One region of the Burkholderia sp. IDO3 genome, then DNA from elsewhere that is predicted to be linked to it. Evidence: riboswitches for the same ligand, from Rfam matches in the RefSeq annotation. Region 1 holds a riboswitch; the other holds the start of a gene.
What was found. A riboswitch is a leader RNA that binds a small molecule or an ion and turns the genes downstream of it on or off. The one in region 1 is predicted to bind thiamine pyrophosphate.

Region 1 (9,214 bases):
CGTCGCGCTCGCCGCGCATCTGCTCGACGCGCTCGCGCCCGGCGCGCGGCTGGTGCTGCTCGGCGACAAGGACCAATTGGCCGCGGTCGAGGCCGGCGCGGTGTTCGCCGAACTGAGCGCGCGGCCGACATTTACCGCCGCGGCGCGCACGCGCATCGCGCAGGCGCTCGGCATCGACGAAGCCGCATTCGTCGCGGCGTTGCCGGTGCCGGACGACGGGCCTGCCGAAACGGGTGCGGCCGCGCGCACGGTTGCGGCTGCAGGCGCGGCGCCGGTCCAGGCGTCCGTACGGGCGTCGTTTACGGCCACGCGCAAGCCGGCGTCGCGGCCGAAACCGGATACGCGTCAGGCATCGCTCTTCGACGACGAACCGCAGGACGAGGTGGCGCCTCCGCCCGACACCGCACAACCGGCCGCTTCGCCGCAGCCTGCGGACGCCGCGTCGAGCGACACCCGCACCGCGACCGATGCCCGCGCGTCCGGAGCAGGCCCCGCATGGATCGAGGCCGACGAACTGGCATGGCTCGATGCGATCGAACTCGCGCCGTTCGATGCGAACGATGTCGCGGATGCAGCGTGGGGGGCGGCCGTCGCAGCGCGAGCCGATGAAACCGCGGCAGCGCATCCCGCGCCCGCGCCGCTCGCGGATTGCGTCGTATGGCTCGAACGCAATTACCGATTCGGTCTCGATTCGCCGATCGGCCGGCTGTCGCTGGCGATTCGCCGTGGCGACGTGCAGGCCGCGCTCGACGCGTTGCCGACGGACGATACGGCCGCCGCGTCGTTTCACGACGATGCGGGCGATACGCTGGCACCGTCGACGGTCGAACGGCTCGCGCGCCGGTTCGGCGCATACCTCGATGCGCTGCGCGTCGCGCTCGCGGCACCGGTGCCCGATCCGCTGCCGCTGTTCGATGCGCTCAACCGGTTCCGGATCCTGTGCGCGACGCGCACCGGTTCGCGCGGCGCCGAGCACGTCAATGCGCTCGTGGCCGCGCATGTGCGTCACGCGGCGCGCGTGCCGCTTGCGGTCGGTGCCCACTGGTTTACCGGGCGGCCGATCATGGTGACGCGCAACGACTATGCGCTCGGGTTGTTCAACGGCGACATCGGCATCGCGTTGCCGGACGCGCATGGCGTGTTGCGCGTGTGGTTCCGCCGCGCGGACGGCACCGCGCGCGCGGTGTCGCCCGCGGCGCTGCCGCCGCACGAAACGGCATTCGCGCTCACCGTCCACAAATCGCAGGGTTCGGAATTCGACGAGGCCGCGCTCGTGCTGCCGGCGTCGTTCGGCCGCGTGCTCACGCGCGAACTCGTCTATACGGCCGTCACGCGCGCCCGGGCGCGAGTGCAGGTGATCGGCCCGCGGCGCGTGCTGGCGCAGGCGGTCGCGACCCGCACGCAACGCGATTCGGGGCTCGCGGCGCGCGTCGACGAGGCGCTTGCGCGCCGCAGCAAGGAGACGCAGCGATGATGATCCGCTATACGCTCGATCCGGCCGAAGTCGAGTGGACGGCCGTGCGCGCGCAGGGGGCCGGCGGGCAGAACGTCAACAAGGTGTCGAGCGCGATTCACCTGCGGTTCGACATCCGCGCGTCGTCGCTGCCGCCCGTCATCAAGGAGCGGCTGCTCGCGCTGTCCGACCAGCGCATCACGCGCGACGGCATCGTCGTGATCAAGTCGCAGGAATACCGTACCCAGGAGAAAAACCGCGATGCGGCGCTCGCGCGGCTCGACGCGCTGATCGGCAGCGTCGCGTTCACGCCGCGCGCACGGGTCGCGACGCGGCCGACGCGTGCCTCGAAGGAGCGGCGGCTCGAACACAAGTCGCGCCGCAGCGCGGTGAAGTCGGGACGAGGAAAGATCGTCGACTGACGAAAGCGCGGTAGACGCGGCGCGCGGCAGAGAACTGCCGCGCGCCGTTACCGCATCACGGTTCCCGCGCTATCGAGCACGAAATCGACGCAGAACACGACGAGGCGGTTCTGCGCGCGAATCGCGACCGCCGCCGTGTAGCAGTCGCGGCCTTCCGTCAGCGAGAAGTGCGGGCCCATCAGCGCGACGCGCCCCGGCGCGGCGATCGCGCGCTGGAAGTAAGGCCGTCGCGACCAGTTGCTGTGGGTTTCCGGAAACAGCGGCGAAAGGCGGGTCGCGCTCGCGTGGCCGTCTTCCGGGCGCGCGCCGATCGACGGCAGGAACTGCTCGCCGATCTCGTCCGTGACGAACACGCGTCGCGCGGCCGGCACGGCAAACACGCGCTGCGCGGCATCGTTCAGGTTGCCGCTCGCCGAGAATGTGGCCGCCCCGGCAAGCACGAGCCGCTCGATGGCGTCGAAACCCGGTTGTTCGGCGACCACCGGCGTATGCCGGTGAGCGATGAAGCGTTGCCACGCGGCGTCGAGCATCGCGGGCGCCGCGGCGCTCGCGTGTGCGATCGACGCATCGGGCTGGCCGAACTGGAAGCCCTGGACGAAATCGATGTCGGCCTCCATCAGCGCCTGCAGCGCGTCGTCGCTTTCGACGCCCTCGGCGAGCACCATCGCGCCGGCCTGATGGAGCATCGACACGAGGTGATGCATGATGCGGCGATCGTCGGTCGACCACGTCGCGCGCTCGACGAGCGAACGGTCGAGCTTGACGATATCGGGTCGTGCGCGCCACACGCGGTCGAAATTCGAGAATCCGGTGCCGAAATCGTCGATCGCGATCAGGAAGTCGCGATGCTGGATCATGTCGATCGTGCGCGCGAGCGCGGCTTCGTCGCGTGCCGGCTGTTCGACGACTTCCAGCACGATGCGGTTCGGCGGCAGCGCGAAATGCCGGCACAGCGCCTCGACGAATTCGCGCTGCACGAGGCCCGAATCGAGCACGCGCGGCGTCACGTTCAGGAACAGCCAGCCGTCGCCGATGCCTTGCGAGACGAAATTGGCCGTATGCAGGCAGCGGGCGAGCCGGTCGAGCAGCAGCGCGTCGGCGTCGGCGCGTGTCCTGTCGAACAGCGCGATCGGCGAGAGCAGCGTGCCGTCCGTATCCACGACGCGCAGCAGCGCTTCGTAACCGACCACGCGCTTGTGCGTGATCGACAGCACCGGTTGGAACACGCTGCGCAGCGTCGTGTTGCGATAAGTAGCGAGCCAGCCGCTCGGGGTTGGCTTGAGGCGTTCGAGCAGGGAATTGAGCGAGAGGTCGCGAGGGGGCTTCATGTCAACGGTGCCCGGCGAACGGGGGGGCGGTATCGTGCCGCCACGTTGAAGCAGTCGCACGCGCAGGTGGACGCGAAAGAACGTGGTGCATCGTAACCGCCTTCTGCGGATGAGTATTCCGAGTGTAATGGGAACGGGGCGATTCGCGTATCAGGGTAACTCCAGACGCAAACGCTAAACAGGCGCCGTGCCGGTGCCATTGCGCGAGAACAACGAAGTCGAACGAAGATAGCGCCGGAACGCCGGATGGCCGCGCGACCGTGCGCGGCCGTCGATCGACAGCGCGGTCGCGGGGAATCTGGCGACCAGCGGCGGGGCCGCCGCTCGCGCGGCTCAGGCCGCTTTGCCGCCGCGCGTGCGCAGGCCGGGAATCCGCTTGATCGCGCCGGTCGCGAGCGCGGTGCCGACCAGCACGATCGCGCAGCCTTCGATCATCACGATCGACACGCGCTCGCCGAGGAACAGCGCGCCCCACAGCAGGCCGAACACGGGAATCACGAACGTGACGGTAATCGCGCGGGACGGCCCGATATGCGAGATCAGAAAGAAGTAGATGAAATACGCGATACCCGTACATGCGATGCCGAGCGCGAGCACGGCGCCCCATGCGTGCGCGCTGACCGTCGCGGCCGGCCAGGTCGCGATCGCGAACGGCAGCAGCAGCACGGTCGAGCCGATCATGCTGCCGGTCGCGTTGACGAGCGGGTCGACGCCGGTGAGCTTGCGCTTCGTGTAGTTGGCCGCGATCCCGTACAGCAGCGTCGCGCCCAGCGCGGCGGCGGCCGCAAGCGCGGTTGCGCTGGCGCCGGTGCTGCCGTGCGCGTTCGCGATCTGGTTCCACACGAGCGTGAGCACGCCGGCAAAGCCGATCACGAGGCCGAGCGTGCGCGGCAGCGACAGCGTGTCCTTCAGCCACACATAGGCGACGAGCGCGCCCCACAGCGGGGCTGTCGCGTTGATCACCGACGTCACGCCGGCCGACAGCGTCAGTTCGGCATAGGCGAACAGGCAGAACGGCGCACCCGAGTTCAGTACGCCGACGACGAACAATGGCACCGCGTGCTGGCGCAGCCGAGCGGCGAGTTCGGCCGGCTTGAAACGGGTCAGCGCGAGGCCGATCAGGAACAGCGCGCCGATGCCCACCCGCAGAGCCATCAACGGGGCGACGCCGAATTCAGCGACGCCGATCCGGATGAACAGGAACGACGCGCCCCACAGGGCGGCGAGAATGGCGAGCAGAAAGGCGTTCTTGGGAGACATCGGTCGTGAAGGGCGAGGGGACGGGATGCGATGAATCTTACACCGCGTTACCGCACCGTCGTTTCACGACCGGATGAAACGGCAAGAAACAGGAAATGCCCGCCGCGGGCCGCGCAGGCGAGCCGGACGCGCTCAGTGATGGTGCCAGCCGCCGTGTCCGCCGAAACCGAAGTTCAGCGACATCGCCGGGCCCCAATAGCCGCCCCATGCCGGCGCATAGGCCGGCGCCGGATAGTAGTACGCGGGGCCGGGGTCGACATACGCGGGCGCCGGCTGGGCGGGCGCCGCCGCGTAATAGCCGGGCGGATAGTAGCCATACGGGTAATAGCAGCCGGCGAGTGTCGCGCACGCGAGCGCCGCGGCGACGAAGGTCCTGGTCATGATCTCTCTCCGGCGGGGCCGGCAATCGGCAGATGCTTAAGCTTAGGCCGCGCGGCGATGACGCGGGGCGCAAAACGGTAACGGATCATTTCCGCACGCGCCGGCGCCGGCCGCGCGGCAATCCGGGCGCCACATGCAAAAACGGCGCTTCCGCACCGCGGAAACGCCGTCTGCCCGAGCCGCGCCGCGTGTCGCGCGGCGAGGGGCGGGATACCGGGGCAGTTACTTGCCGACCTGGTTACCGATGATGCCGCCGGCCGCCGCGCCGCCCAGCGTCGACAGCGCACTGCCGCCGATCGCCGCGCCGGCCACGCCGCCGACGCCCGCGCCGATGGCCGTATCGCGCTGACGTCGTGACATCGAATCGCAGGCCGACAGGCTGGCCACCGTCGCGACGAGCAGCGCGCATACCCCAAAACGCCGAATCGTATTCATGATCGTTGTCCTTGTGGTAGTGAACGGAGGGCGCACGACCGACTGGCGGCCGCGCATGCACCCAATCTACCCGCCGTCTCCCGACGGCGCTGTAAGGACTTGTTAAGGCTCCGGCGGTTTCGTAATCATTTGTTTCGTTTGGGTCGGCAGGCACGCGGCGTGCGCCGCCGGGACGCAAAAAAGCCCGCTCGAAAGCGGGCTTTGCGCGGTGCGATGCGGTCCGTACGGACCGCCGCGAACGCTTATTGACGGTGATAGATCTCGGAGCCGGTCTTCACGAACTCGACCGCCTTGACTTCCATCCCCTTCTTCAGTGCTTCGGTTTCCGACACGCCTTGCTGCGCCGCGAACTCACGCACGTCCTGCGTGATCTTCATCGAGCAGAAGTGCGGGCCGCACATCGAGCAGAAGTGGGCGACCTTCGCCGAATCCTTCGGCAGCGTCTCGTCGTGGAATTCGCGAGCCTTGTCCGGATCCAGGCCGATGTTGAACTGGTCTTCCCAGCGGAACTCGAAACGCGCCTTCGACAGCGCGTTGTCGCGTACCTGCGCGCCAGGGTGGCCCTTGGCGAGGTCGGCGGCGTGCGCGGCGAGCTTGTACGTGATGATCCCTTCCTTCACGTCGTCCTTGTTCGGCAGCCCGAGGTGCTCCTTCGGCGTCACGTAGCAGAGCATCGCGGTGCCGAACCAGCCGATCATCGCGGCGCCGATGCCCGACGTGATGTGGTCGTAGCCCGGTGCGATGTCGGTGGTCAGCGGCCCGAGCGTGTAGAACGGCGCTTCCTTGCACCAGTCGAGCTGGAGATCCATGTTCTCCTTGATCAGTTGCATCGGCACGTGGCCGGGGCCTTCGATCATCACCTGCACGTCGTGCTTCCACGCGATCTGCGTGAGTTCGCCGAGCGTCTTCAGCTCGCCGAGCTGCGCTTCGTCGTTCGCGTCGTAGATCGAGCCGGGGCGCAGGCCGTCGCCGAGCGAGAAGCTCACGTCGTACGCCTTCATGATCTCGCAGATCTCTTCGAAGTGTTCGTACAGGAAGCTTTCCTTGTGATGCGCGAGGCACCACTTCGCCATGATCGAGCCGCCGCGCGACACGATGCCCGTCATCCGGTTCGCGGTGAGCGGCACGTACTGCAGGCGCACGCCGGCGTGGATCGTGAAGTAGTCGACGCCTTGCTCGGCCTGCTCGATCAGCGTGTCGCGGAAGATTTCCCAGGTGAGATCCTCGGCCTTGCCGTTGACCTTTTCCAGCGCCTGGTAGATCGGCACCGTACCGATCGGCACCGGGCTGTTGCGGATGATCCACTCGCGCGTTTCATGGATGTGCTTGCCGGTCGACAGATCCATCACCGTGTCGCCGCCCCAGCGGATCGCCCACGTCATCTTGTCGACTTCCTCGCCGATCGACGACGTGACGGCCGAGTTGCCGATGTTCGCGTTGATCTTCACGAGGAAGTTGCGGCCGATGATCATCGGCTCGGATTCCGGGTGGTTGATGTTCGCGGGGATGATCGCGCGGCCGCGTGCGATTTCGTCGCGCACGAATTCCGGCGTGATCTCGGCCAGCGCGTTCGCCCCGAAGGCCGCGGCGCCGAACGCTTGGCCCGGATGCTGGCGACCCATCATCGCGGCGAGCTTCTCGCCGTTCGGGCCGCTCGACTTCAGGCTCTCGATGTACTCGGCGCGACGCTGGTTCTCGCGGATCGCGATGTATTCCATTTCCGGCGTGATGATGCCTTGGCGCGCGTAGTGCATCTGCGTGACGTTCTTGCCGGCCTGTGCGCGGCGCGGGTTGCGGTGCAGGCCCGGGAACCGCAGGTCGGCGGTGGCCGGGTCGGCCGCGCGCTCGAGGCCGTACTGGCTCGACAGGCCGGAGAGCACTTCGGTGTCGCCGCGCGCTTCGATCCAGTCCTGGCGCAGCGCGGGCAGACCCGCGCGGATGTCGATCTTCGCGTCCGGATCGGTGTAGGGGCCCGACGTGTCGTACACGTAGATCGGCGGATTCTTTTCGCCGCCGAAGCCGGTCGGTGTGTCGGCCTGCGTGATTTCGCGCATCGGCACGCGGATGTCGGGCTGCGAGCCGGTTACATAAACCTTGCGCGAGTTGGGCAGCGGCGCGACGGCAGCGGCGTCGACGTGGGCGTCGGCAGACAGAAACTTCGGATTGGCGTTCATGCAATCTCCTGTGTGAGCGCCGGACAGGCGCTTCGGCGCTTGCCCGGAGCCCTTGACGAATGTGGGGCTCGAGCTAAGCAGGAGACGAGGTTTGGTGAGGCGGCGGATTTCGTCAGAAGGATGGCGGCGAAATCCGTACGCTTCCCTGCGCTGGCATTATCCAGATCAGGTTCAAAGGGTATTTCTCACCCGCAATGCCGGTTGTTTGACCGAGCGCATTGCAGGACCCCCGCGTTAGCAAGGGCACACGATACACCGGCTTCGCGGCGGTTTCAACCGGGAGCGGATCGGCTGCCCCGTGCGGCCGCAGCATGGCGGGTGGTGCGACGGCCCGTCGAAGTGGCGGCGCGCGCCGCCGTCGCACGGCCCCCTGGCTCGGCCGGCAGCGGCGAAGCGGTGCAACATGGCGCGCCTTCGCGCGGCCTCGAAAAAATTTCGCAGCGGCTGTCATTTCCCGCGACGTCGTCCGTCTATTCGGCTCCTTAAACCCATGTTCTGGATAGATGTCATGAAAAAGGTACTGATCGCCGCCTGCGTCGCTGCTTTCGCCACGCTTGCAACGGGCGCGTATGCGCAGAACGACGCGATGTCGCAAAACGGTTCGTCGATGTCGAAGGACGCGATGGGCCACGACACGATGGCGAAGGATGCCATGGGCCACGATGCGATGAAGAAGCACGGCATGAAGAAGCACGACGCGATGAAGAAGGACGCGATGGGCAAGTCGTCGGGCGACAAGATGGCGCCGTCGAACTGACGAAACCGGGCAGCGGCGCGGCCGGCGCGTGTGCTGGACGACGGCCGCCCGCGTTTCGTTTTGTCTCGTCTCGTCGACGCGTTCCGGGAGTCCTCATCATGCAAACCGTTCCCGCCAACGGCCGCGCGGCCGCCGCGCCGCCCGTGCGTCCGATCCATCCGCCGTGGGTGCGCGCGAGCCACTGGCTCAACGCGCTCGCGGCCATCCTGATGGCGCTGTCCGGCTGGCGCATCTACGATGCGTCGCCGATCTATCCGCCGTTCGTGTTTCCGCACGGCATCACGCTCGGCGGCTGGCTCGGCGGCGCGCTGCAATGGCATTTCGCGGCGATGTGGCTGCTCGTCTTCAACGGGCTGTTCTACCTGACGATGTCGATCGCGACCGGACGCCTCGCGCGCAAGATGCTGCCCGTCACGCCGGCGTCGGTGTGGCGCGATGTGCGCGCCGCGTTGCGCGGCCGGCTCGCGCACGACGATTTGAGCGTCTACAACGCGGTGCAGCGTGCCGCGTACCTGGTCGCGATCGTCGATCTGATCGTGCTGGTGCTGTCCGGGCTGACGATCTGGAAGTCGGTGCAGTTTCCGCTGCTGCGCGAACTGTTCGGCGGTTACGACAACGCGCGCGTCGTGCATTTCTGGGCGATGTCGCTGCTCGTCGCGTTCGTCGTCGTGCACGTCGCGATGGCGCTGCTGGTGCCGCGCTCGCTGCTCGCGATGCTGCGCGGGCGCTGACCGGTCAACTCCGGGTGAAGGAAATCATCATGTCGGATTCCGAATACAGGCGCGACGGTTCGCGCTGGACGCTCGACCGCAAGTCGCTCGAACTCGACGTGCGCCGCGAGCTGGAGATGCCGTCGCGGCGGCTGTTCAATCGCCGCGTCCTGACGCTGGGCGGGCTGACGATGCTGACTGGCTGCACGCTGCAGGACGACGCGTCGGTCAACACGTTTCTCGAGCGGGTATCGCGGCTGAACGACCGCGTGCAGGCCTGGCTGTTCAGCGGCG
Region 2 (9,214 bases), 920 kb from region 1:
ACCCGACCCGCCCATGACAGCGACGACCCGGCCGCGCCCGAAGCGCATGTTCAGGTTCGACAGGACGAGGCGGTCGCCGTAGCCAAAGTCGACGTCGCGAAGTTCCAGCAGTGTCTCGGTAGGAGTGGGGCTCACGGAGCTGACAGTCCTTTTACGCAGAACGCCGAATTATAGGGCCTGCCTCGGAATGATGTCGTGAAGCCGCTCCAAGCCCCGCGGTCAATGATTGTCAAATTGTCGGGCAAAACATTGCTGCAACGCAACAATCGCTGCCCGATAATCGATCGCGCCCGTCACCGCACTGACCACCGCCACGCTGCCGACGCCCGTCGCGAGTACGTCCGGCAACGTGTCGAGCCCCACGCCGCCGATCGCGACGAGCGGCGCCCGCGCGCCCGCGAAGCGCGCGTAGCGGGCAATCCGCGCCAGGCCCTGCGGCGGTGCGGCGACCGCCTTGGTCGCGGTCGCGTACACCGGGCCGAGCGCGAGATAGCTCGGGCGCTCGTGCAATGCCCGCAACATTTCGTAGTACCCGTGACTCGACAGCCCGAGCCGCAGGCCGGCGCGCGCGATCGCGGCGAGATCGGCCGTCTCGAGGTCTTCCTGACCCAGATGTACGCCGTACGCCCCCTCTTCTACCGCGATCTGCCAGTGATCGTTGATGAACACGCGCGCATCGGGGTAATGGCGCCCCGCGGCGACCGCCCGCGCGATCTCCCGGCGCAACGCATCGGGGTTCGCGTCTTTCACGCGCAGTTGCACGGTCCGCGCGCCGCAATCGAGCACGCGCTCGACCCATTCTGCATCCGGTACGACCGGATAGAGGCCGAGTTGCGGCGGGCATGGCGGGAACGCCGGCGCCGGCGCGGCGGCCAGACCGGCGACGCGCGGGAACCGCGCGGTGTCGACCGGCCACGCGTCCGCGCCGCGCGCCTCGTCGCCGTCGCGCCACGCCAGCGCGAGCACCAGCGCGTCGATCGGCGCGAAACCGCAATCGAGGAAGGCGGCGAGCGCCGCGATCCAGTCGTCCGCGAGCGGATGCGCGGCGTCGAGCGCGTGGCGCACACCCGCGGCATGCAGCGCCGCGCCGCGTTCGTCGAATTCGATCGCAACCGCGTCCGGCGACGCCGGGCGCGACGCGGCCGACGCGCGCGACTGCGCGGTACGATCGCCGGCCGACACGATCAGCACGTCGCCATCGGCCGGCACGTCGGGCATCGCCATGCAAAGCCGCCACGGCGCCGCGGCGCCCGGCCACTCGCCGAGCCGGGCGCGAATCCGTTCGGCCGCTTCGGCCAGCTCGTCGGCCGGCGGCCAGAACGCATCGGCGAATCGCGCGCTCATGCGCCGCCTCCGTCCTGGTGCCAGAACGGCATCCCGACGACCGGCGTGCTCGCGTGCGCGGTCTCGCGCGCATCCATCGGGCCGGCCAGGTAAGCGGCACGGCCGGCCTCGACGCCCTGCGCGAACGCGCGCGCCATGATTTCCGGGTGCGTGGCCTGCGACACGGCCGTGTTCAGCAGCACGCCGTCGAAGCCCCACTCCATCACCTGGCACGCGTGCGACGGCACGCCGAGCCCGGCGTCGACGATCAGCGGCACGTCAGGCAGCCGCTCGCGCAGCACGCGCAGCCCGTACGGGTTCACGACGCCCTTGCCCGTGCCGATCGGCGCGCCCCACGGCATCAGCGCCTCGCAGCCGACGTCGAGCAGGCGCCGGCCGATCACGAGATCCTCGGTACAGTACGGCAGCACCTTGAAACCGTCCTTGACCAGTTGCGCGGCCGCCTCGATCAGCCCGACCGGGTCGGGCTGCAGCGTGTAGTCGTCGCCGATCAGCTCGAGCTTGATCCAGTCGGTGTCGAACACCTCGCGCGCCATGTGCGCGGTCGTCACCGCCTCGGCAACGGTCTGGCAGCCGGCCGTGTTCGGCAGCAGCGGCACCGCGTGGCGCTTGAGCAGGTCGAAGAAGCCGGCCTCGGCCGTACCGCCCGTCATCTGGCGGCGCAGCGCGACCGTCACCATCCCGGGCCGCGACGCGGCGATCGAATCGGACAGCGACTGCAGCGACGGATAGCGCGACGTGCCGAGCAGCACGCGGCTTGCGAAGGTTTCGCCGTACAGCGTCAGCGCGTCGGCGGAAGTGTGGGACGTCATGTCGTTTTCCTGGAAGAGCGGGGACGGACCGGCGGCGCTCAGCCGCCCGCGACGGGATGCACCACGTCGAGCTTGTCGCCCGCCGCGAGCGCACGCGCCGCATGCTGCGTGCGCGCGACGAAATTGCCGTTCAGCGCGACCGCGTACGGCGGACGTGCGCCGAATGCGGCGAGCGCGTCGGCCACCGTCGCGCCGTCGGGCAGCGTCAGCGTCTGTTGGTTGATCTGGATATCCATGAGACTCGGGTCGAATTCGGTGAACGATGCGCGTCAGGCCGGCTGGCGCACGTCGTCGCGGTGATGAAGGAGCGTCGGCCAGCGCGCGGCGTCGCGCCACGCGGCAAACGCGTCGGCACCGCCGAACGCGCCGCCCAGCGCGGCTTGCGCGAACCCGGCGGCCGCGTGCGCGACTTCCGGCGCGATCATGAAGCCGTGCCGGTACAGGCCGTTGACGGCGAGCGTCGTCGCGCCGTCCCAGATCACCGCCGGGCGGTGATCGGGCAGCGTCGGACGGCATTGCGCATTCAGTTCGAGGATGCGCGCCTCGCCGAACGCCGGGTGCACGGAGAATGCCGCGCTCAGCAGTTCGAGCGCGGAGCGCACGCTGACGGGCGACATGTCCTCGCCCTCCACTTCGGTCGCGCCGATCACGTACAGGTCGTCCTGCTTCGGCGCGATGTACAGCGGATAGCGCGGATGCAGCAGCCGCACCGGCCGCGTGAGCCCGATGCCGGGCGCACGCACGCGCGCGACTTCGCCGCGGATGCCGCGCAGCGCGGGCAGCACCGGCTTCGCGCCGAGCCCGCGGCAATCGATCGTGAAATGCGCGTCGGGCCGGTTCGCGTCGTCAATCGCGGCGTGCCAGTGCAGCTCGACGCCGCGCTGCGCGAGGCCCCCCGCCAGCGCGCGCAGCGCCTGCCGGTTGTCGAGCTGCCCTTCGCGCGGCAGCATCAGCCCGCGCGCGAAGCGGCCCGCCAGCGCGGGTTCGGCCGCGTCCACCTGCGCCCCCGCCAGCGCGACGAAGCCGCCGTCGAACAGTTCGGCCGGCGCATTCGCGCGCACGCGCCGTTCGAACAGCGGCGCCTCCGCGCGATCCGCGTGGTGCCAGACGACGAGCGTGCCGTGATGCTGGAAGAACACGGGTTCGGGCAGTTCCGCGAGCCACCGCGGCCAGCGGGCGAGCGACGCGGCGCCGAGCTCGGTGATCAGCAGTTCGGCGCTCGCCGCCTCGGCGAGTGGCGCAAGCATCGCGGCCGCGATCCACGCGGCCGACTGCTCGCCGTCCGGGCCGCCGCGCTCGTACAGCGCGACGCGATGCCCGTCGCCCGCGAGCCGCCATGCGATCAGGCGGCCGACCAGGCCGCCGCCGAGCACGGCGAAATCCGGCCGGCGATCGTGAACGTTCGAAGCGCCGGTGTTCATCGTGCGCCCTCCGCGCGGGTGCGCGAAACGAGCGCCAATGCACACGCACCGTCCCGTGCCAACGCACACGACGGTGAATCAGGAACAGCGCAAAAGACTGAAGATTGAGCGGTCATCATTCCTTCCGTAACGCGCGATGCGCGTACCCAAAAGGACGAAACCGGCAGCAAAGGCCGGCCGGGCGGGACTCGGGCGCTGACCATGTGGGATGGCGGCCAGCGCGGCCCGGCGGGATCAGAAACTTCCCTCGCCGGTATTACCCGGATCGGGTGCGAAGGGTCTTTCTCAGCCTCGCCGCGTTGCCCGGAACTACCCGTCGGCCGCGCTCGAAGCACCCCTGTTTCGTCGTCGGTCATTAGACCATAAAAGCGGAAAGCGCCGCAAACTGTCCCCCTTGCGGCAAATTCGCCGTCGTGCCGGGCCGCTCTGGCACAATGCCTGCAGGCCGGCCGCGCAAGCGGCCGGTTGCCGCGTCACCGCCGGCCTTAAGTGCCGTTTAAGACGCGCGGGCGAACATCCGGGCGCCCGCCGTCAGTCGGCATCTCGTCCGGCATGCCGTATCGCGGCGCGCGCCCGGCTTCGCCCGGCCCGCGCGCCGGCTACTCATCAGGAAGCACATGACCCAATCGATCGATCCCGTCCGCTCCGCCTCCGACGCGCCGCAGGACGAGCGCCCGATATCCGCGTGGAGCCTCATCAAGCCCTACTGGGTGTCATCCGAATGGAAAATCGCGTGGGGCTTGCTGATCACGATCATCGCGATCAACCTCTGCGTGGTCTGGATCAACGTCAAGCTGAACAAGTGGAACGCGCAGTTCTACAACGCGCTGCAGTCGAAGGACGTCCACGACTTCCCGAGCCTGCTGATGCAGTTCTCGGCGCTCGCGTTCGGCTTCATCATCCTCGCGGTGTACGGCCGCTACCTGCGGCAGATGCTGGGCTTCCGCTGGCGCCAGTGGCTCACCGATCGCTTCCTCGGCCAGTGGCTCGGCGATCGCGCGTTCTACCGGATCGAACGCGACCGCCTCGCCGACAACCCCGACCAGCGGATCACCGACGACCTCCAGTCGTTCGCGACGACGACGCTCGCGCTGTCGCTCGACCTGCTGTCGACTGTCGTCACGCTGGTGTCGTTCATCACGATCCTGTGGTCGCTCGCCGGCGCGCTGACGCTCTCGCTCGGCGCGACGCCGATCACGATTCCCGGCTACATGGTGTGGGCGGCCGCGCTGTACGCGGTGATCGGTTCGCTGATCATCCAGAAGGTCGGCCATCCGCTCGTGTCGATCAACTACCAGCAGCAGCGCGTCGAAGCCGACTTCCGCTTCGGGCTGATTCGCGTGCGCGAAAACGCCGAGCAGATCGCGTTCTACGACGGCGAGAAAACCGAGACGAGCAATGCGCAAAGCCTCTTCATGCGCATCCGAGACAACTGGTGGCGCGTGATGAAGTACACGAAGCGCCTCACGTTCGTGCTGAGCTTCTACGGGCAGATCGCGATCATCTTCCCGCTCGTCGTCGCCGCGCCGCGCTATTTCGCGGGCGCGTTCTCGTTCGGCGTGCTGATGCAGATCTCGTCCGCGTTCGGCACCGTCAGCGATTCGTTCTCGTGGTTCATCAACAGTTACTCGACCCTCGTCGAATGGCGTGCCACCGTCAACCGTCTGCGTGAATTCAAGCGCGTGATGGGCACGTCGCACCTGAAGGAAAGCCTGTCGCCCGCGACCGAACACGGCGGCATCAACCTGCACTACGTCGATGCCGCGAAGCTGTCGACGTCGTCGCTGAAGCTCGCGCTGCCGAACGGCAACGCGCTCGCGAACATCGGCAACGTGACGATCGAGCCCGGCTCGCGCTGGCTCGTGATCGGCAAGTCGGGTTCCGGCAAGAGCACGTTCATGCGCGCGATCGCGGGCCTGTGGCCGTTCGGCGACGGCGCGATCGACGCGCCGGTCGGCGCGCGAATGATGTTCGTGCCGCAAACCAGCTACCTGCCGATCGGCACGCTGAAGGCCGCGCTCACGTATCCGTCCGCGCCCGACGCGTTCACCGACGACGCATGCCGCGACGCGCTGCGCGCGTGCCGCCTGGAAGACTACGCCGAGCGCCTCGACGAAAGCGGGCACTGGACGCGCGTGCTGTCGCCGGGCGAACAGCAGCGTCTGGCCGGCGCGCGCGTGCTGCTGCACAAGCCGGACTTCCTGTTCCTCGACGAAGCCACGAGCGCGCTCGACGCCGACAACGAAGCGCGGCTCTATCACCTGTTCGCCGAGCAGTTGCCGAAGGCCGCGATCGTCAGCATCGCGCACCGCGAGTCGCTGGCCGCGTTCCACGCCGGCACGATCAACGTCGAGCGCCTGAACGACGACGACAAGGTCGCTGCATGAGCGCACGCGCCGCGCACCTCGCCCGGATCGCGCTGATCACCGGCGCCGGTTCGGGGATCGGCGCGGCACTGGCGCGGCGGCTCGCGGCACCGGGCATCGCGCTCGCGCTGCATGCGCGCGGCGCCGACGAAGCAGCGCGTGCACGGCTTGCCGAAGTCGCTGCAGGCTGCACCGCGGCGGGCGCCGAATGCGCGACGCTCACCGGCGATCTCGCCGAGCCGGGCGTCGCAACGGCGCTCGTCGATGCGACCGTCGCGCGTTTCGGCGGGCTCGATCAGCTGGTCGCGAACGCCGGTTTCGCCGCGCGGCAGGCATTTTCCGATCTCTCGCCGGACGCGCTCGCGGCCGCCTTCGCGGCGATGCCCGGCGCGTTCTCCGCGCTCGCGGGTCGCGCGCGGCCGCTGCTCGAGGCGTCGGCCGCGCCGCGCATCGTCGCAGTCAGCTCGTTCGTCGCGCACCGTTACCGCGCCGATGCGCCGTTCGCGGCAACCGCCGCCGCGAAGGCCGCGCTCGAATCGCTCGTGCGCACCGCCGCGGCCGAATTCGCCGCGCACGGCATCACCGTCAACGCGGTCGCGCCGGGCTTCACGCGCAAGGACCACGGCCCGAGCGCGGGCAATGCCGCCGCGTGGGCGCGGGCCGAACAGGCGACGCCGCTCGGCCGGATCGCCGAACCCGACGACGTCGCCGCGCTGATCGCGTTCCTGCTGTCGGACGCGGCGCGGCAGATCACCGGCCAGGTCGTGCATGTCGACGGCGGCCTGACGCTCTGACGCGGCAACACGCCCTTCCCGCGGCGGCACCGCCGCCCACATCGCGACGCACCGCCGTCGTCGAGCACCGCCCTCCGCCGCCCGAGCCCGCGTCGACCTTTTTGGCATCCCGTATCGCGCCCGTAAAATAGCCGCCACACTGCCGCACAACGGGCGGCACGACAGGCAGCACGCCACGAATCGACACGGAAACGACGAGATGCAGGCAATCCAGTGGTTTCACGAACTGTCGACGCGCGAGCGCAGGACGCTGTATGCGGGCTTCGGCGGCTATGCGGTCGATGCGTTCGACTTCATGATCTACTCGTTCCTGATCCCCACGCTGATCGCGTCGTGGGGGATGACGAAGAGCGAGGCCGGGATGATCGCGACGAGCTCGCTGATCTCGTCGGCGATCGGCGGCTGGGTCGCCGGCATCCTCGCCGATCGCTACGGCCGCGTGCGCGTGCTGCAGTGGACGATCGCGACGTTCGCGCTGTTCACGTGCCTGTCCGGCTTCACGCATTCGTTCTGGCAGTTGCTCGCGACGCGCACCTTGCAGGGCTTCGGCTTCGGCGGCGAGTGGTCGGTCGTGACGATCATGATGGCCGAGACGATCCGCTCGCCCGAGCACCGCGCGAAGGCGGTCGGCACCGTGCAGAGCAGCTGGTCGTTCGGCTGGGCCGCGGCCGCCATCCTCTACTGGGCGTTCTTCGCGCTGCTGCCCGAGCAGCTCGCGTGGCGCGCGTGCTTCTGGATCGGCATCGTGCCCGCGCTGTGGATCCTCTACATCCGCCGCAACGTGAGCGATCCCGACATCTATACGGCCACGCGCCGCGCCCGCGACGAAGGCCGCGTAACGGGCCACTTCCTCGAGATCTTCTCGCCGCCCCACCTGCGCGCGACGCTGTTCGGCAGCGTGCTGTGCACCGGCATGCTCGGCGGCTACTACGCGATCACGACGTGGCTGCCCACCTACCTGAAAACCGTCCGCCACCTGTCCGTGTTCAATACGAGCGGCTATCTGGTCGTGCTGATCGTCGGCTCGTTCGTCGGCTACGTGGTCGGTGCGATCCTGTCCGACCGGCTCGGCCGCCGCGCGTCGTTCGTCCTGTTCGCGGTCGGCTCGTTCGCGCTCGGCATGGCGTACACGATGCTGCCGATCACCGACACCGCGATGCTGATCCTCGGCTTCCCGCTCGGCATCGTCGTGCAAGGCATCTTCGCGGGCGTCGGCGCGTACCTGTCCGAGCTGTATCCGGGCGCGATCCGCGGCTCGGGCCAGGGCTTCTGCTACAACCTCGGCCGCGGGCTCGGGTCGTTCTTCCCGATCCTCGTCGGCTCGCTGTCGCAGACGATGTCGCTCGTGAAGGCGATCGGCCTCGTCGCGGGCGCCGGCTATCTGCTTGTGATCGTCGCCGCGCTCGTGCTGCCGGAAACGCGCGGCAAGTCGCTCGCCGACGATCCGGCCGTCGCGTCGTAAACGCACTCGCACGGACACCGCATGCATGCGATCGTTCTCGGCGCCGGCGTGATCGGCGTCGCCACTGCCTGGCACCTGCGCGAAGCAGGCTGCGACGTCACCGTGATCGAACGCGAGGCCGATGTCGCGCAGGCGACGAGCCTCGGCAACGCCGGCGTGATCGCACCCGGCTACGTGACGCCGTGGGCCGCGCCCGGGATGCCCGGCAAGATCCTCAAGTACCTGTTCAAGCCCGCGTCGCCGCTGATTTTCCGGCCGACGCTCGATGCCGCGCAGTGGCGCTGGATCGCGCGCTGGCTGCGCGAATGCGAGTTCGAACGGTTCCGCGTGAACAAGCAGCGGATGCAGCGCATCGCGTACTACAGCCGCGCGTGCCTGCATGCGTTTCGCGAGCGCCATCCGTTCGACTATGGCGCGAGCCGCGGCTATCTGCAGTTGCTGCGCGGCGCGTTCGACGTCGAGATGGTGCAGCCCGCGCTGAAGGTGCTGCGCGATGCCGGCATCGCGTTCCGCGAACTCGACGCGGCCGGCTGCACCGCGATCGAACCGGGCCTGCGCTGGGCACGGCAGGCGCCCGTCGGCGGCATCTATCTGCCCGACGACGAAGCCGGCGACTGCGCACGCTTCACGCGCGAATTGCGGGCACTGTGCGAAGCGAACGGCGTGACGTTCCGCTTTCGCACCGAGGTTCGCGCACTCGAAATCGCGGGCGGCAAGGTACATGGCGTGCGGATTGCCGCGACGAACGAGCGAGCCGGAAGCGACGGCACCGCACGCAATACGGCGCTCGCCGCCGACGCGATCGTCGTCGCACTCGGCGTCGACAGTGCCGGCCTGCTTCAGCCGCACGGCATCGGCGTGCCGCTGTATCCGGTGAAGGGCTATTCGGCGACGCTCGCCGTCGTCGACGATGAAAAGGCGCCCCGCGCGGCGCTGATGGACGAATCGCTGAAGACGGCGATCACGCGCTTCGGCCCGACGCTGCGCGTCGCGGGCACCGCCGAGCTCGGCAACC

Region 2: linked by a shared signal. The riboswitch ahead of DCN14_RS16125 (FAD-dependent oxidoreductase) and the one ahead of thiC (phosphomethylpyrimidine synthase ThiC) in region 1 are both predicted to bind thiamine pyrophosphate.

What each region holds. Positions count from the first base shown of each region.
Region 1 is NZ_CP028963.1:1,276,022-1,285,235, forward strand. It holds gene DCN14_RS20495 (AAA family ATPase) at 1-1,474, shown strand, start outside; gene arfB (alternative ribosome rescue aminoacyl-tRNA hydrolase ArfB) at 1,471-1,875, shown strand; gene DCN14_RS20505 (EAL domain-containing protein) at 1,923-3,203, opposite strand; gene DCN14_RS20510 (DMT family transporter) at 3,537-4,463, opposite strand; gene DCN14_RS20515 (hypothetical protein) at 4,596-4,844, opposite strand; gene DCN14_RS20520 (glycine zipper 2TM domain-containing protein) at 5,067-5,279, opposite strand; gene thiC (phosphomethylpyrimidine synthase ThiC) at 5,522-7,453, opposite strand; TPP riboswitch at 7,578-7,694, opposite strand; gene DCN14_RS20530 (pentapeptide MXKDX repeat protein) at 7,962-8,210, shown strand; gene DCN14_RS20535 (cytochrome b/b6 domain-containing protein) at 8,309-8,941, shown strand; gene DCN14_RS20540 (molybdopterin-dependent oxidoreductase) at 8,971-9,214, shown strand, end outside.
Region 2 is NZ_CP028963.1:352,415-361,628, reverse strand. It holds gene DCN14_RS16145 (ABC transporter ATP-binding protein) at 1-135, opposite strand, end outside; gene thiE (thiamine phosphate synthase) at 220-1,344, opposite strand; gene DCN14_RS16135 (thiazole synthase) at 1,341-2,156, opposite strand; gene thiS (sulfur carrier protein ThiS) at 2,195-2,392, opposite strand; gene DCN14_RS16125 (FAD-dependent oxidoreductase) at 2,426-3,577, opposite strand; TPP riboswitch at 3,803-3,926, opposite strand; gene DCN14_RS16120 (ABC transporter ATP-binding protein/permease) at 4,195-5,964, shown strand; gene DCN14_RS16115 (SDR family oxidoreductase) at 5,961-6,737, shown strand; gene DCN14_RS16110 (MFS transporter) at 6,937-8,199, shown strand; gene DCN14_RS16105 (D-amino acid dehydrogenase) at 8,221-9,214, shown strand, end outside.